Regions from separate parts of the Dongia sp. agr-C8 genome, predicted to be linked through region 1. Evidence: predicted binding sites of a transcription regulator. Region 1 holds the regulator's gene; the other holds the start of a gene.

Region 1 (8,628 bases):
CATGGTTGGAGATTTCATAGGCCGGCATCCCTGCGCGCTCCAGCCGCGACGCGGTCCAGTCGAACAGCGTGGCCTGCTCTTCCTCCGGCAAGGTCTGGAAGTCGCCGCGCGCGACCCGCTGCTCGAAGGCGGTGCCGGGCTCGATGGTGAGCTGATAGAGCGAGATATGGCTGTCGGCGAGGCTGAGCGCCGTGCTGAGTTCGTCGGCCCAAGCCGCGAGACTCTGGCCCGGCCGCGCATAGATGAGATCGAAGGAAAGCCTGGGGAAGGTCGCGCGGCCGATCTCCAGCGCGCGGATCGCCTCGCCGGCGCTGTGCTGACGGCCGAGGAACTTCAGCACCTGCTCGTCCAGCGCCTGCACGCCGATCGAGACCCGGTTGACCCCGGCTTCGCGAAAGGCCCGGAAGCGCCCGATCTCGACCGAGGTCGGATTCGCCTCCAGCGTGATCTCCAGATCGTCGTCACGCGCCCAATGCGCCTGGACCGCGCCGATCAAGGCCGCCGTGGTCTCCGGCTCCATCAGCGAGGGCGTGCCGCCGCCGAAGAAGATGCTGGTGACGGTCCGGCCCTGGGTCCGCGCGGCATAGTGAGCGAGCTCCGCCAGCAGCGCATCGCGCCAGCGGCGTTGATCGATCGCCTCGCGCACATGGCTGTTGAAGTCGCAATAGGGGCATTTGGCGCGGCAGAACGGCCAATGCACATAAATGCCGAAACCGCGCTCATCGGCGGAGTGGGAGATCATTTGGGGAGAGAAAGCAGGTTGCGCCGCAAGGTGCAAGCCGCCTCGTTTGGGTCTATTCGGCGACCAGGGCGATCGGGGTGATGCTGGCACCGGTCGGCCAGTTCCGCTTCAGCGCCGGGCGGCCGAAATAATAGCCCTGGAGATAGCCGACGCCGGCCTTCAGCAGGAAGTCCGCGTCCTCGGCATTCTCGACGAATTCCGCAACGGTCTCGAGGCCGAAGGTGGCGGCGAGGCCCATGAGATTCCGCACGAACAGCTGGTTGTCGACGTTGCGCGAAAGATTGAGAACGAAGGAGCCGTCGATCTTGACCATGTCCACGGTCAGCGCCTTCAAGTGCCGGAACGAGGTGAAGCCGGCGCCGAAATCGTCGATCGCCACCTTGCAGCCCAGATCGCGCACCACGTTCACGAAACGCGCCGATTCCTCGATGTCATGCAAGGCCGCGGTCTCGGTGATCTCGACCACCAGCCGGGGCGCGATATGCGGGGTCGAGCGCACCGCGGAGATCAGCGCGCGTAGCCAGGACTGATCCGAGGCGGTGAGGCCGGAAATGTTGATTGCAAGCGTGGTGTCCGGCGCCTCGCGCAATTCATCGACCGCCATGTCGAGCACGTAGCGGTCGAGCGCGCGGGCCATGCCGAGCTGCTCGATCACTGGGATGAAGGCACCGGCGGGCACGATGTCGCCCTTGTCGTCGCGCATGCGCAGCAGTGCTTCGTACTTCACCACCTCATGCGTCTCGGCGTGGACGATCGGCTGGTACATGAACAGCAGGCGATGGTCGCGCATCGCGTTCTGCACCTGGGCCCCGATATCCATGGCATGGCGGTGCACCAGGCCCTGCTGCTCGGAAACGCGATAGGTGTTGAAGCAGGAGCGGCCATTGCGCTTGGCGTAGTTCAGGGAGAGCTCCGCCTTGGCCATCACGTCATAGGCGGTGTTCACCAGTCCTGGGAACAGCACGCAGCCGATCGAAACCGAAACCGGGATCGACTGACCGTCGATCTCCACCGGCTCCTCGCGGATGCCGTCGATGATGCGATCCATGGCATGGACCACCATCTCCTCGCGGCATTGCGAGAGGATGACGCCGAAGCGGTCGCCGCCCAGGCGTCCCACGACATCGGACGAACGGACATAACGGTCGAGGCGCTGGCCGATCGCGACCAGAACCGCGTCGCCGACCTCGTAGCCGAAGGCGCTGTTGATCATGGCGAGCTTGTCGATGCCGATCACCATGAAAGCACCCGGCACATAGAACCGGCGCGCAAATGTCAGCGCCTGGTCGAGCTCGTCGCGCAAACGGGTCTTGTTGAAATGGCCGGTCAGCTCGTCGTAGTTGGCGATGCGCTCGAGCCGCGCCTCGGTCTGCTTCCTTTGGGTGATGACGCGCAACGTGCCGCACATCGCGACCGGGGTCTTCTCGCCGTCCAGCGTCGCATTGGCGCGGTCATGCACCCAGACGACGCCGCCCTGGTTGTTGCGCAGCCGATACTCGCAGTCATAGCCGGCTTGGCCGGCGAAATGGTCGCTCAAGGCCTTGAGGCGGATCGGCAGGTCCTCGGGATGAATCCGGTTGTTGAAGCCGTGGCCCGACTGGATCTCGTCGTTGGTCTCGCCGAGCAGCTCCTTCAAGCGGCTGCCCCAGGTCAGGCTGTCGCTCAAGATATCCCAGCGATAGGCGATGTCCCCCGCGGCTTCCACCGCGCGGGCGACCCAATCTGCTTCGAGAGGTTGTGCGAGAGCCTCCGTTTCCGGAGCCTGTCGTCCCAGCGTAATCATGCCCCGGTTTTCGCCAACGAAACTGCCCGATTTTGATTTGAGCGTTTAAGGCGGAAGCTTACGCCGGAGAGTCCTAAACAAATCTTAAATGTGCGGAATCGAACGGGACCCTTATCCCAGAAGAGTTTCGGGTCTTTAAGGTAAATTAAAGGTGAAGGAATCAGAATCGCGAGAAATGTGATCTCCGCATCTTGCGTTCTTAACTCCATTCATCAAATTCTAGGCAAATCCTCCGATGATCTGTCCCAGCCGATGCCGCCGGGGCATCGATGGGAGCGTGAATGTCGGATCTCGCCCAGATCCTCTTGCTGCCGCCACCGACGCCGCCGATTCAGCGATTGCCGGCGCGCGAGCAGGAACTCGCCGTCAACGCCGAGCAGCAGCAGGGCGGCGATGCCGCGCGCGGCAAGCGCTTCCGCTTCCGGGTCTATGAAGGCGGCGAAGCCAACACCGATATCGCCACGCGGCGCACGGATCCGCGCACCTCGCTCAACGGCGACGGCTCGACCGAGGACGCGACGGCGCGGTCATCGTCAGGGCGCATCCGCTACGCGACCGCCGGCAATTCAGCTTCGGGAAGTTCCAGCGCTTTCCTGGCGCAAGCCTTCGCGCAGGAGCAACTGGGCCAAGGACTGCACAACCCGCCCTTCGCCGCGGCCAGCGCCGCTTACACCCGCACCGGCGCCGCCACCTTCGCCTCGCGCAGCGGCAGCAGCGTGAATCTCAGCGTCTAGCGGGAGATTCGTCTCCGCCAATCTCCCGGAACGCAGTCATGCCAGGCCTGGCCTTGGCATCCACGAGTTTCGCGTCGTTGACTCAGCGATTCGAGTTGGGGATGAGTGGGCAGCCCACCCGAAACGCAGCTAGGCCGTCGTATCGACGTTGCCGCCCGGCGCCGCGTCGTTCGCTGCTGCGGCGCCGCCCTTGGCGACGCCCACCAGCGCGGGGCGCAGCAGGCGGTCATGGATCTTGTAGCCGGCCTGCAGCACCTGAACGACCGTGCCGGCGGGCTTGCCGCTGTCCGGCACTTCGAACATCGCCTGGTGGAAGTTGCTGTCGAAGCGCTCGCCCTCCGGCCAGATGCGCTGGATCTGTTGCTTGCCGAGCGCGGCTTCCAGCTGCCGCTCGGTGGCGGCGACGCCGTCATAGAGGTTCTTCAGCGCCTCGTCCGACTGCAATGTCTCGGCCGGGATCGCTTCCAGCGCGCGCCGCAGGTTGTCGGCGACGGTCAACATCTCGCGGGCGAAATTGGTGATGCCGTACTTCTGCGCGTCCTCGCGGTCGCGCTGCGCGCGCTTGCGGGTGTTCTCCGCCTCGGCCATGGCGCGCAGCGCCTGGTCTTTCATCTGCGCCGCTTCCGCGCGCGCGGCGGCCAGTGCCTCCTCGAGGCTCTCGCCGGTTTCGATCTGCGACGCCTGCTCGTCGGTCGTGCCGTTATCCATCTTGTCGTCGGTCATCATGGGACCGGTTCTCCATCAATCCGTCGTTCATTGCAATGCAGGAAATCGCCGCGCCCTGTTTGCACCGGGCGGCCGCAATCTCCGGTGAATTGTTAACCCAGGATCCGGCCGATCACCTTGGCGGTGTAGTCGACCATCGGGATGATGCGCGCGTAGTTGATCCGGCTCGGGCCGATGACACCCACCGCGCCGATCAGCCGCCGCTGGCTGTCACGATAGGGCGAGATGACCGCCGAACAGCCGGCGAGGCCGAACAGCTCATTCTCCGCGCCGATGAAGATCTGCACGCCCTCCGCGGCATCCGCCGCCTCCAGCAGCTTCAGCAGCTGCTCCTTGGCCTCCAGCGCCGAAAACAGGCCGCGCAGCCGCTCGAGGTCGCCGATCTCGGTGACGCCGTCGAGCAGATGCGATTGCCCGCGCACGATCAAGGCGCCTTCGCCGGCCCCGTTCGACCAGGTGGCGAGGCCCGCCTCGACCACCTTGCGCGTGAGCTCGTTGAGCTCGGCGCGCTGGCTCTCCAGATCCTGCACGATCTCGCCGCGCGCTGTGGTGATGGTTCGGCCGGCCAAGCGCTGGGTCAGGTAATTGGTCGCCTCGCTGAGGCTGGAGGGCGGCAGGCCGACCGGCACGTCAATCACCCGGTTTTCCACCATGCCGCCTTCGGTCACCAGCACGACCAGCGCACGGCCCGGGGCCAGGTGCACGAACTCGATATGTTTCAGCGGCCGCTCCGACTTCGGCGCCACCACCATGCCCGCGGCATGGGATAGGCCCGAGAGCATGGTGGTCGCCTGCTCCAGCACTTCCGGCATGCTGCGACCGGTCGCCTGGCATTGGCCTTCGATCGCCGCACGCTCGGCGTCGGTCAGGCCGCCCAGCTCCATCAGGCCGTCGACGAACAGCCGCAGGCCGAGATCGGTCGGCAGCCGCCCGGCCGAGGTATGCGGCGCGAACAGCAGGCCGAGCTCTTCCAGGTCCGCCATCACATTGCGGATCGTCGCCGGCGAGAGCTGGCCGAGCCGGCGCGAAAGCGTGCGCGAGCCGACCGGCTCCCCGGTCTCGAAATAGGTATCCATGATCAGCCGGAAGATTTCTCGCGAGCGGCTCGAAAGCTCGCTCAAGACCGGCCGATGCTGCGGAAAATTGCGCGGCGTATGCTGCATCAGTCGCCTCAAAAGACCCTGCCGAATCTAGGTATGGGGGCGGGGTGCGTCAATATCCGCGAATTATCGTTGCGGCCCCGTTTTGGGCATGCTCGACTGCCGCTCTTCCCGAGATCACCCACAGTATCCACATGCGTTTTCTGGTCTTCCAGCATATCGCGGTCGAGCATCCCGGCGTCTTCCGCGACTTTTTCGCCGCGGACGGCATCGCCTGGGATGCCGTCGAACTCGATGAGGGCGAGCCGATCCCGAGCCTCGACAATTACGACGCGCTCTGGGTCATGGGCGGGCCGATGGACGTCTGGGAGGAGACCGAGCATCCCTGGCTGAGGGCCGAGAAGGCGGCGATCCGCGAATGGGTCCAGGTCCAGGCCCGGCCCTATATGGGGCTCTGCCTCGGCCACCAGCTGCTGGGTGCTGCGCTCGGCGGCCAGGTCGGTAAGATGGAGAAGCCCGAAGTCGGCATCCTCGACATCAATCTCACCGCCGCAGGCCGGGCGGATCCCCTTTTCGCCGGGATCGAAACGCCGTTCCAGGCCTTGCAATGGCATGGCGCCGCCGTGCTGGAGGCGCCGGAGGGCGCCGTCATCCTCGCCGACTCTCCGGCCTGCGCCAACCAGGCGATGCGGATCGGTGATCTTGCCTACGGGCTGCAGTACCACACCGAGCTGACCACGAAGACGGTCGGCGAATGGGGTGAGGTCCCGGCTTATGCCTGCGCCCTCGACGAGACCCTGGGCGAGGGCGCGCTGGCCCGGCTCGACGCCGAGGCGAGCAACAAGATGCCGGTTTTCGCTCGGGATTCGCGCCGGCTCTACGACAATTTCATGAACCTGCTCAAAGCGCGGAGCTGAGATCATTTCCAACCCAACGCCGTCCACCCTGCGGCGGCCCGGGCGCCCCCTGGGTCCGCTGGTGATGCTGGTCGGCCTCGGCCTGGTGGCGCTCAACCTCCGGCCAGCGGTGACCAGCGTCGGCCCGCTGCTCGAGGAGATCGTGCAGTCGCTCGGCTTCGACCGGGCCGAGGCCGGCATCCTGACCACGCTTCCGGTGCTCTGCTTCGGCCTGATCGGTCCGCTGGCGCCCGCGCTCGGTCGCCGCTTCGGGGCCGAAAGTGTCATCTTCGTGGCCTTGATCGGTGTCGCCCTCGGCTGCGCGATGCGCCTCCTGCCTTCGGCAGCGCTGCTTTACGGCAGCGGCATTGTCGTTGGCATCTCCATCGGCGTCATGAACGTGCTGCTGCCCGGCATCGTGAAGCGCGACTTCCCGACCCGCGTCGGCGCCGTCACCGGCTTCTACACGATGATGCTCTGTGTCGGCGCCGCAGGTGCGGCGGCGCTGGCGCCGCAGGTCGAGATCCTGTTCGCCACCGACTGGACGATGGCGCTGGCGGTCTGGGGCCTCCTGGCGCTGCTCGCCTTGCCGGCCTGGGCGCCCTTGCGCGCCCATTTCCATTCCGCACCGCAAGCGGCCGTCACCCAAACGCGCAACCTTTGGACCAGCGCGCTGGCCTGGCAGGTCACGGTCTATCTCGGACTCGCCTCGTCGCTGGCCTACAGCGTGTTCGGCTGGGGCGCCAAGATCCTGCAGGACCGCGGCATGGACGTCCCGGCCAGCGGCTTGATGCTGGGCCTCTCCATCCTGGTCCAGGGTGCGGGCGCGCAAGTCGCGCCCCTGATGGCGAGCAGACGCGGCGACCTCCGGCTCGCTGCGCTGTTGATGATGGCGCTCGGCCTCGCGGGGCTGCTTGGCTATCTCTTCGCGCCGATCGGCAGCATGTGGTTCTGGTCGGTGCTGCTCGGCATCGGCCAGGGCGGCGCCTTCGCCATCGCCCTCACCATGATTGCCCAGCGCGGCGGCAGTCCGGAGACCGCGGCCAGGCTCTCCGGCATGACCCAGAGCGTTGGCTATGTGATGGGCGCCCTGGCCGGGCCCCTGGCGGTCGGCCTGGTGCATGACGCCTTCGGCGGCTGGTCGCCGGTCGCGATCCTGTTCGCCCTCATTACCCTGGGTGCGTCAATCTGCGCGCTGGGTGCAGGCCGCGTGCGCACGGTCTGACCCACCGGGCGGCGGTCTGACACGTTGCCGTTCCGCCGGGAATATCGTATGAGCGTGCCCGACCTGAACCCTGGCGTTTGCTGATTTTGAAGAACTCCACTTTGGCGCGTCCCGAGCCGTCCCCCGTGCAGAAAGCCTTCAAGCGCTTCAAGGCGCTGTTCCGCAAGCCGGCGGAAGAACGCTATCTCCGCTTCATGGAGAAGAAGCTCGCCGCCGGCGCTGAGCACAGCACGCTCGGCGCCAAGATCCGCGACGAGGCCTATACCCGCGCCAAGGCCGAGCGCTGGGCCCAGCGCATGATCGAATACGGCCTGCAGCCCGGGCATCTCTGCATCGAATATGGCTGCGGCTCGCTCTGGGCCGCCGAGCCGATCATCCGCTATCTCGACCGGAACCGCTTCTACGGCATCGACCTCAGCGACCAGTTCTATGAGTTCGGCCGCGCGCGCCTCGCCGACCTCATCGCCGAGAAAGAGGTGCGGCTCGGCGTCATCTCCGAGCCGGTCCTGCGCGAGATCGCCGGCCTTCAGCCTGACTTCCTGTTCTCGCGCAAGGTCCTGCCCCATGTCGCGGAATCCGCGCTGCCGCGCTACCTCGCCAATGTCTGCAGCGTGATGGCGCCGAAGACCTTCGCGATCCTCGACAACACCCCGGTGCCCCAGCCGGATGGCAGCATGGTCGGCCGCCGCCATACCGTCGAAGCCATGCGCGCGCAGCTTCCCGCCGGCTTCACCATCGCCCAGGACCGCTGGGGCGCCATCCTCCGCCGCTCCGCATGAGTTACCCCTCCCCCGTCTTCGGGGGAGGTTGGGTGGGGGTGCGACTGAAAGCTCTCGCCACGTTTGCACGGCCGGCCCGCGCCGTGTAGTTTCCGCGCCGTCTCCAGCCTTTCCTTCCAGGGATCTTTTCATGGCTTCTGTTGCTGCCCGGCCGTCCGGCAGATCGACCGACCAATTGCGCGCCGTCGAGCTGGTGGTCGATGTCAACCGCTATGCCGAGGGCTCCTGCCTCGCCAAGTTCGGCAACACCCATGTGCTCTGCACGGCGACGCTCGAGGAGAAGGCGCCGAGCTTCCTGAAGGGCAGCGGCAAGGGCTGGGTCACCGCCGAATACGGCATGCTGCCACGCTCGACCCACAGCCGCACCGACCGCGAGGCCGCCAAGGGCAAGCAGTCCGGCCGCACCCAGGAGATCCAGCGCCTGATCGGCCGATCCTTGCGCGCCGTCACCGACATGACCGGCTTCGGCGAGCGCCAGATCCGCCTCGACTGCGACGTGATCCAGGCGGATGGCGGGACGCGGACCGCGGCGATCACCGGCGCCTACGTCGCGCTGCACCGCTGCTTCGCCTTCATGAAGGAGATGGGTGCCATCAAGACCATCCCGCTGGTCGATCAGGTCGCGGCGGTCTCCTGCGGCATC
Region 2 (8,628 bases), 370 kb from region 1:
CTGGGTTTTCTTTGGATCGGCGGTCGCGAAGAGACCGGCGTGATGGCGCTGATGCCCGGAACGGCCGCCGGAACGGAATTATTGCCGAGATCCTCCGGCGTGGCATCCCTTGATTTGGCTCAAGGGAGCATTTTCGGGTTGCGACTTTAGTCTAGATCGGAGCTTTGCCGGTCGGTCGCGAACCGCCTGGCGAAGCAGATGGATCAGCCGATCGCCGCGAGCGCCCGGCGCGAGAGCTTGGCCCATTCGCGCTCGTCGTCGTTGACGTTGAAGCGCTTGGCGTGGTCGAGGACGCGTTCGAGCTCGGTCTTGGCGCGGCTTTGCTGTCCGTCGCGCCAGAGAATCTCCGCATAGCGATAGCGCGCCTCGAGCCCGACCGAATGGCTGAGCAGGCCTTCGAGCTCGGCCAGGGCCGCGACCCGGTCGCCGCCGGCATCGGCGGCGCGCGCGCTCAGGATCGCGACCTCCTGGCGATAGTAGTCCGGATGGTGGCTCCGGAGCTCGCCGAGCGTCGCCCGCGCCTCGTTCGGCTGGTTGTTGAAATAGTAGGCGCGGGCGAGGCCGAGCAGCAGGTCCGGCGCGTTCTGGTACTGGCCTTCACGGGCGCCGCGATAGATCCGGATCGCCTCGTCGAACATGCCGCGCTCGGTGCATTCGGCGGCGAAGCTCACGCGGTTGGCGATGCTGCCGCAGACTTCCATCTCGGCGGCGCGGCGCTGCAGCTCCTTGTCGGGGGCGATCGCCTTGGCGATGTCGCTGCCGAACTTCATAACGCGGCGCTGCTCGCGGCTCCCCGGCACGATCTCGTAGAGGAAGTAGAACACCGACCCCAGCAGCGGGAACAGCAGGATGCAGAGGATCCACCATAACGGCCGACTGTGCCGCAGAACATGGATGATGGTGAAGATATCGAGTGCCAGAACGGCGATGCCAACAATCGGCATGGTCTTCCCCGAGGGCCGTACGCGCGTGTCATGAAACCGCAACCGGCGGTTCAGTGTTGGGCGTTCCTATACCATCGCGGCGGCAGTGTGAGAAGACCCCCTGCCAAAGCAGAAGGGCCCGCATCCTTCCGGATGCGAGCCCTTCGCTGTGACGAATGAGCTGTGCGCTTGGACTTAGAAGTCCATGTCGCCCATGCCGCCCATGCCGCCGCCCGGGCCGCCCATCGGGGCCGCCTTCTTCTCCGGACGCTCGGCGATCATCGCCTCGGTGGTGATCAGCAGGGCCGCGACCGAGGCCGCATCCTGCAGGGCGCAGCGCACGACCTTGGTCGGGTCGATGATGCCGGCCTTCACCATGTCCACATACTCACCGGACTGGGCGTCGTAGCCCCAGTTGGTGGACTTGGACTCGAGGAGCTTGCCCGAGACCACGGCGCCATCGACGCCGGCGTTCTCGGCAATGAGCTTCACCGGGGCGAGGATCGCGCGGCGGATGATGTCGACACCGACCTTCTGGTCGTTGTTGTCGTACTTCACCTTGTCGAGCGCCTTCACCGAGTAGAGCAGGGCCACGCCGCCGCCGGCGACGATGCCTTCCTCGACCGCGGCGCGGGTCGCGTGCATCGCGTCATCGACGCGATCCTTGCGCTCCTTCACCTCGACCTCCGAGCCGCCGCCGACGCGGATCACCGCGACGCCGCCGGCCAGCTTGGCCAGACGCTCGGCCAGCTTTTCCTTGTCGTACTCGCTGGTGGTCTCTTCGATCTGGGCGCGAATCTGGTTGCAGCGGCCCTCGATCTCCTTCTTCTTGCCGGAGCCGTCGACGATCGTGGTGTTCTCCTTCTCGATCACCACCTTCTTCGCCTTGCCCAGCATGTCGAGCGTGACGCTCTCCAGCTTGATGCCCAGGTCTTCAGAGATGACCTGGCCGCCGGTCAGGATCGCGATGTCTTCCAGCATCGCCTTCCGGCGATCGCCGAAGCCCGGCGCCTTCACGGCCGCGACCTTCAGGCCGCCGCGCAGCTTGTTGACCACCAGGGTCGCCAGCGCTTCGCCTTCCACGTCCTCGGAGATGATGAGGAGCGGACGGCCCGACTGCACCACCGCCTCGAGCACCGGCAGCATCGCCTGCAGCGACGAGAGCTTCTTCTCGTGCAGCAGGATGTACGGGTTCTCCAGCTCGGTGATCATCTTCTCGGCGTTGGTGATGAAGTACGGCGAGAGATAGCCACGGTCGAACTGCATGCCTTCGACGACTTCGAGCTCGGTCTCGAGGCCCTTCGCCTCTTCGACGGTGATGACACCCTCGTTGCCGACCTTCTGCATCGCCTTGGCGATCATGTCGCCGATCTCTTTTTCGCCGTTGGCGGAGATGGTGCCAACCTGGGCGATTTCCTCGGAGGTCGAGACCTTCTTGGAGCGCTTCTTCACGTCCTCGACCACGGCGTCAACCGCCGCGTCGATGCCGCGCTTCAGGTCCATCGGGTTCAAGCCCGCCGCGACGGCCTTGGCGCCTTCGCGAACGATCGCCTGCGCGAGCACGGTCGCGGTGGTGGTGCCGTCACCGGCGAGGTCGTTGGTCTTGGAAGCGACCTCGCGCAGCATCTGCGCGCCCATGTTCTCGAACTTGTCGGCGAGCTCGATCTCCTTGGCGACGGTGACGCCGTCCTTGGTGATGCGCGGCGCGCCGAACGACTTGTCGATGACGACATTGCGGCCCTTGGGACCCAGGGTCACCTTCACCGCGTTGGCGAGGATGTCGACGCCGCGGAGCATGCGCTCGCGGGCGTCGCCGGAAAAGCGAACGTCTTTAGCAGCCATTGTTCTCTATCCTTATTGTTGCGTTGAAGCGGCGCTTGGGTAACGACGGCGTCGTTACTCGGCGGCCTTCTTCTTGGAAGCCGCACCCTCGATGATGCCGAGGATGTCCGATTCCTTCATGATCAGCAGGTCTTCACCGTCGATCTTCACCTCGGTGCCCGACCACTTGCCGAACAGGATGCGGTCGCCGGCCTTGACGTCCAGCGGCGTCAGCTTGCCGTCTTCGCTCTTGGTGCCCGCGCCGGCGGCGATGACTTCGCCCTCTTGCGGCTTTTCCTTGGCGGTGTCGGGAATGATGATGCCCCCCGCGGTCTTCTCAACGCCTTCGATGCGGCGCACGAGAACGCGGTCGTGAAGCGGGCGGAACTTCATGGAGATCCTCCGTATGGATTGAAAGTGGCGTCCCTGGTTTCCGCCGGAGAGGGGGTGGCAGCCTTCTGATCCCAGCGGGCTGTTAGCACTCTCATCCGACGAGTGCCAGCGATGTAGGCCGATACCCCCGAGGCGTCAAGGGCTAAGAGTTCGGAAACGCTGGCAAATTTGTGAAATCTGAGCGGCGCGCTCATGCTGCTTAGCAGCAATCCACGACAGAGAGTGCTAAGTTGCTGAAAAATAAGCACTCTTCAAACATTTGTTAAGGAACGAAGACCATGCTTCCTGCTATGGTTAAATACGGGTCTGAGTCGCTGGCTTCGATCCCGAACGGACGAGCAGGCGCCTTGGGGACCCGGTCACAACAGACTGGAGGTTGCCTTGATCGCGCGTTCCGGACTGGCCTTGCAGCTCAACGACTACCGCCTGACCACCGCCCAGATCCTTTACCACATGCCGGATCATCCCGGCCTCCTACAGACCTTCGTCTGGCAGGACTACGACCTCGCCCCGAAATTCCCGAGCCTGCGCCGCTTCCTGGATTTCTGGAGCGCCAATCTCGACGGCAAGCTGCACTCGGTCCAGGTGGCCTCCGCCGAGCTGATCACGCCGCCGCAATGGCGCAATGCGCAGGCGCTGCTGACCGTGCACTGACTTCCCGGGACGCATGACAGGCCGGACCCGGCCTGTTAAAGCTTCGGCCCATCACGGGCGGCCGGAGTCGGAAAAGCGTGCTGCGTCGAGTTTACGATTGGGTGATGCGGCTCGCCCACCACCCGCGCGCCGCCTGGGCGCTGTTCGCGGTCAGCTTCACGGAAAGCTCCTTCTTCCCGATTCCGCCGGACGCCATGCTGATCCCCATGGTGCTGGCCGACCGGCGCAAGGCCTGGTTCTACGCCCTGGTCTGCACCATCGCCTCGGTCCTGGGCGCCCTGCTTGGCTACTGGATCGGCCACGCGCTCTATGAAGGCATCGGCAAGCCGATCATCGCCTTCTACCATCTCGAGCCGTCGATGCAGGGCTTCATCGACGATTTCAACGAATACGGCCTCTGGATCATCCTGATCAAAGGCCTGACCCCCATTCCCTATAAGCTGGTCACCATCGCCAGCGGGGTGGCCGGTTTCGCGCTCACCCCCTTCATCCTGGCCTCGATCGTCACCCGCGGATTCCGCTTTTTCCTGGTGGCGGGTTTGCTCTATTTTTTCGGGGAACCGATCCGGGACTTCATCGAACGCCGCCTGACCCTGGTCACCACCGCTTTCATCATCCTGGTGGTGGGCGGTTTCGTGGCTCTCAAATATCTCGGCTGAGGAAAATTTGGCCCGCACCTATTCGCAGTTTCAGCACCGCCGCGCCGCCGGCATCGATCCCCGCGATGTGCCGTGGATCGTGACCCTCATGGCCTTCGCCGCCCTCTGCGTCGCCTGGCTGGCGCAATACGGCGCCGGCCTTGCGCCTTGCGAGCTCTGCTATCTGGCGCGCTACGCCTACTGGGCCACGATCGCGCTCGGCATCGTGGCGATCTTCTTCAGCCGCAAGCCCAAGGCGCGGAAGTTCTGGCTTACCCTGGTTGGCCTGGCGCTCTTGGGCGTGGTCGGCATCTCGATCTTCCATGTCGGCGTCGAGCAGGGCTGGTGGCAAGGGAGCTCGGCCTGCGTCGGCGAAAGCACCGCCGGCATGAGCACCGAAGATCTGACAAACGCCATCATGAACGCGCCGGTCACCCGCTGCGACGAGCCCGCTTTCGTCTTCCTCGGCATCTCCATGGCCGGCTATGACGCGATCTATGCGGCCTTGCTCGCCTGGTTCACCTTCTGGGGCGCCACCCGGCGCGCGCATCGATGAGCGCTGCCGAGAAGCGCACCGCGGAAGACCGCCTGCCCGGCGATCCCACAAAGGCGCAGCTGATAGACCGCATCATCCGCGTCGATCACGCCGGCGAATATGGCGCCAAGCGGATCTACGAAGGCCAGCTCGCGATGCTGAAGGGCAAGCCCGAGGCCGCGGTGGTGCGCCACATGTATGAGCAGGAGCTCCAGCACCTGAAGGAATTCGAGCGCCTGATGGTCGAGCGCCGCGCGCGTCCCTCGGCGCTCACGCCGCTCTGGCACGTCGCCGGCTTCGCGCTGGGCGCGGCGACCGCGCTGATGGGCCCGAAGGCGGCGATGGCCTGCACCGTCGCGGTCGAAGAGGTGATCGACGAACACTACCGCGAGCAGGCGGAGAAGCTCGGCGCCGACGAGAAGCCGCTTCAAGCGACGATCGAGAAATTCCGCGCCGAGGAAGTGCAGCACCGCGACACCGGCTTGGCGCACGGCGCCGAGCAGGCCACGGCCTATCCGGTCCTGACCCAGGCGATCAAGGCCGGCTCCAGGCTCGCCATCTGGCTCGCGGAACGGGTCTAAAGGATCCCCCGCCCCCGAATCGGGGGAGGGCCGGGGTGGGGGTACGTGACACCGCTTCAGCGGGGCTTGCGCCTATGCACACAGTCCGCACCCAGTACAAAACGCTCAGCCGCGCGATCCGCCTCCGCGCGGAGATGACCGATGCTGAGAAGAAGCTCTGGCGCCATCTTCGCGGCCGTCAGCTGGACAGTCGCCAATTTCGCAAACAAGTAGAGATCGGCGACTATGTCGTCGACTTCTGTTGTTTGAAAGCGCGGTTGGTCATTGAAGTCGATGGGGGCCAGCACGATGCGCGGGCGGCGCAGGATGAAGCCCGAACAAAGTGGCTGAACGCTCAGGGGTATCGCGTCATCCGCTTCTGGAACAACGAAGTGCTCCAGAACATTGAGGGTGTGTTGCAGGAGATCGTGCGCGTGTTGGAACTCCCGCGCCTACGCGATGTTTCGCACCCCCACCCCAACCCTCCCCCGATTCGGGGGAGGGGGTAGGAGAGTCACAGCTCTCGCAACGTCTCGCTGCGGTCCCCGCCCCCGAATCGGGGGCGGGTTAGGGTGGGGGTACGAGACACCCTCACCCCACCAGCCCGAGCTTCTTCTCCAGATCCAGCATCCAGTGCACCAGCGGGCCGATCAGGAACGCGAAAGCCAGCGTGCCCAAGCCGACCGAACCGCCGAGCCACCAGCCGATCCCCAGCACCGAGACCTCGATGATGGTGCGCGCGACGCGGATCGAGAGGCCGAGCTTCTGGTGCAGCCCCAGCATCAGCCCGTCGCGCGGGCCGGCGCCGAGCTTGGTCGGGAGATAGAGCGCGCTGCCGATGCTGATCACCAGGATCCCGCCCAGCATCAGCGCCCATTGCTCGATGGGACCCTGCGGCGCCGGCACATAGTCGAGCGCCACATTGGTCATGGGGCCGATGCAGAGCACGTTCAGGACGGTGCCGATGCCCGGCTTCTGCTTCAGCGGCAGCCAGAACAGCATCACCGCCGCGCCGACGATCACCGCCGCGGTGCCGATCTTCATGTCCAGCTGCAGCGCCACACCCTGGTGGAATGCGTCCCACGGCCCGAGGCCCAGGTCGGCCCGCACCATCATGGCGATGGCGAGGCCGTAGCAGGCAAAGCCCAAGAACAGGAAGATCCAGCGCTTCAGGTCACGCATGCGAATGGCAGCTTCAGACGAACTGCTTCGCCAGCTTCAGCCCCTGGTTCTGGTAGTTCGAGCCGATGCCCTGGCCATAGAGCTTGTCGGGCCGGGTCGCCATCCGCTCATAGCGCAGCATGGCGACGGTCTGGCCATGCTCCAGCATGAAGGGCACGTCATGCGAGCGCACTTCGAGCACCGCCCGGCTGCCGCCGGTCGAGAGGTCCCAGCCGAAGCCGGGATCGAAGAAGCCGGCATAATGGACGCGGAACTCGCCGACCGCGGTGTCGTAGGGGATCATCTCGGCCGCGAAATCCGGCGGCACGCGCACCGCCTCGCGGGTGGCGAGGATATAGAACTCGTCGGGATCGAGAATGAGCCGCGGCGCGCCATAGCGGTGGATCGGCTCCCAGAAATCGGCGGTGTCGTAGATCCCGACCTTGTCGACGTCGATCCGGTCGGTGTGCTTCTTGGCGCGATAGCCGATCAGCGTCGAATCCGGGCTGCCGACGAGGTCGATGGTGACGGCGACATTCTTGCCGCGCAAAGGCTTCGGCGTGCCGTCGATCTTCACCAGGTCGCCGGCATCATGCATGCGCTGCAATTCACTCGCCGCCAGCGCAGGCGAGCCGCGGCGGAAGCGGATCTGGTTCAGCCGCGATCCCTGCCTAGCCACGATGCTGAAGGTCTTCGGCGTGATCTCGGCGTAGAGCGGTCCGCAATAGCCGTTCTCGACCTCGTCGAAAACCTGGGCGCGGTCGGCGATCATCCGCGTCAGGATGTCGAGCCGTCCGGTCGAGCTCTTCGGGTTGGTGACCGCGGTGATCCCGCTCTTCAATTCCAGATGTTCGAGCAGCGGCACCACATAGACGCAGCCCTTCTCCAGCACCGCGCCTTCGGTGAGGTCGATCGCGTAGCCGTCGAGCTCCTTCACCCGGTCGAGTACCGTCGAATCCGGCCCGGGCAGGAAGCTCGCCCGCACCCGATAGGCGACCGGTCCCAGGCGGAGGTCCATGCTGGCCGGCTGCAGCTGCGCCGGGTTGATCTCCTCGGTCGCCCAGATCTCCTTTTCGCGGATCATGGTCTGCAGCGCCTGATAGGGCAGCACGCCGGTGCGCACGTCGCGGCTCACCGCCGCGATCGCGGTCTCGACAAAAAGGCTGCTGGTCGCTTCCGACATACCGACTCCAAGGTGGCGATGGGCGCCGCGGAGGGCCAAATGAGCGCAAATCGCGCAGGGAAGCAACTAAGCGTTCATCCCCGATTTTCCGAAGTTATCCACGACTCGGTGCACAAAGGCCGCGGCTGATACTCCGCCGTCATCCCGCGGCTAGGCCGCTGGATCCGCGCCTCGGGAGGCGCGCAGATGAAAAGGCGTGGATCCCGTGACCAAGTCGCGGGATGACGGAGTTCGGGGATGCGGAAAACCTTATCCACAGACAGCGCGTGCTGTGGACAAAAGCGCGCGCAGCCTCAGCCGATTTCCAGCTCGGAATCCCAGTAAAGAAAATCCCGCCAACTCTGGTGGAGGTAGTTCGGCGGGAAGGCGCGGCCATTCTCCTGGAGCTCGAAGGTGCTCGGTTGGAATGGTCGCCTCTTCGGGTGCATATGCGCCTGGTGGGGCAGGGCGTTGCCCTTGCGCAAGTTGCAGGTCTGGCAGGCGGTGACCACGTTCTCCCAGTTGGTCCGGCCGCCGCGCGAGCGCGGAATCACATGGTCGAAGGTCAGCTCCGGCGCCGGCGAGCCTTCGCCGCAATACTGGCAGCGGAAGCGGTCGCGCAGGAAGACGTTGAACCGGGTGAAGGCCGGCCGCCGCTCCTGGGGAATGAATTCTTTCAGCGCGATGACCGAAGGCAGCTTCATCGAGAAGCTGGGGCTGTGCACCACGCGGTCATATTCCGAGAGGATGCTGACCCGGTCCAGGAACACCGCTTTCACGG

Evidence for each region. Region 1 encodes HrcA, which represses chaperone genes, less so after heat shock. Its sites were predicted from a motif close to GTTAGCACTCNCCNNNGGNGAGTGCTAAC; they were not measured.
Region 2: a site for HrcA is predicted at 3,219-3,247, ahead of groES (co-chaperone GroES). Genes of this name have one in related genera too.

What each region holds. Positions count from the first base shown of each region.
Region 1 is NZ_BAAGHZ010000003.1:563,776-572,403, forward strand. Features, by position in the region: gene hemW (radical SAM family heme chaperone HemW) at 1-742, opposite strand, end outside; gene ACYQ4T_RS16845 (putative bifunctional diguanylate cyclase/phosphodiesterase) at 795-2,447, opposite strand; gene ACYQ4T_RS16850 (hypothetical protein) at 2,807-3,259, shown strand; gene grpE (nucleotide exchange factor GrpE) at 3,389-3,985, opposite strand; gene hrcA (heat-inducible transcriptional repressor HrcA) at 4,078-5,148, opposite strand; gene ACYQ4T_RS16865 (type 1 glutamine amidotransferase) at 5,280-6,002, shown strand; gene ACYQ4T_RS16870 (MFS transporter) at 6,067-7,206, shown strand; gene ACYQ4T_RS16875 (SAM-dependent methyltransferase) at 7,332-7,985, shown strand; gene rph (ribonuclease PH) at 8,116-8,628, shown strand, end outside.
Region 2 is NZ_BAAGHZ010000003.1:929,354-937,981, forward strand. Features, by position in the region: gene ACYQ4T_RS18630 (tetratricopeptide repeat protein) at 204-944, opposite strand; gene groL (chaperonin GroEL) at 1,119-2,765, opposite strand; gene groES (co-chaperone GroES) at 2,820-3,137, opposite strand; gene ACYQ4T_RS18645 (usg protein) at 3,519-3,791, shown strand; gene ACYQ4T_RS18650 (YqaA family protein) at 3,869-4,450, shown strand; gene ACYQ4T_RS18655 (disulfide bond formation protein B) at 4,458-4,985, shown strand; gene ACYQ4T_RS18660 (demethoxyubiquinone hydroxylase family protein) at 4,982-5,545, shown strand; gene ACYQ4T_RS18665 (endonuclease domain-containing protein) at 5,620-6,033, shown strand; gene yczE (membrane protein YczE) at 6,116-6,706, opposite strand; gene ACYQ4T_RS18675 (2'-deoxycytidine 5'-triphosphate deaminase) at 6,720-7,868, opposite strand; gene ACYQ4T_RS18680 (HNH endonuclease) at 8,162-8,628, opposite strand, start outside.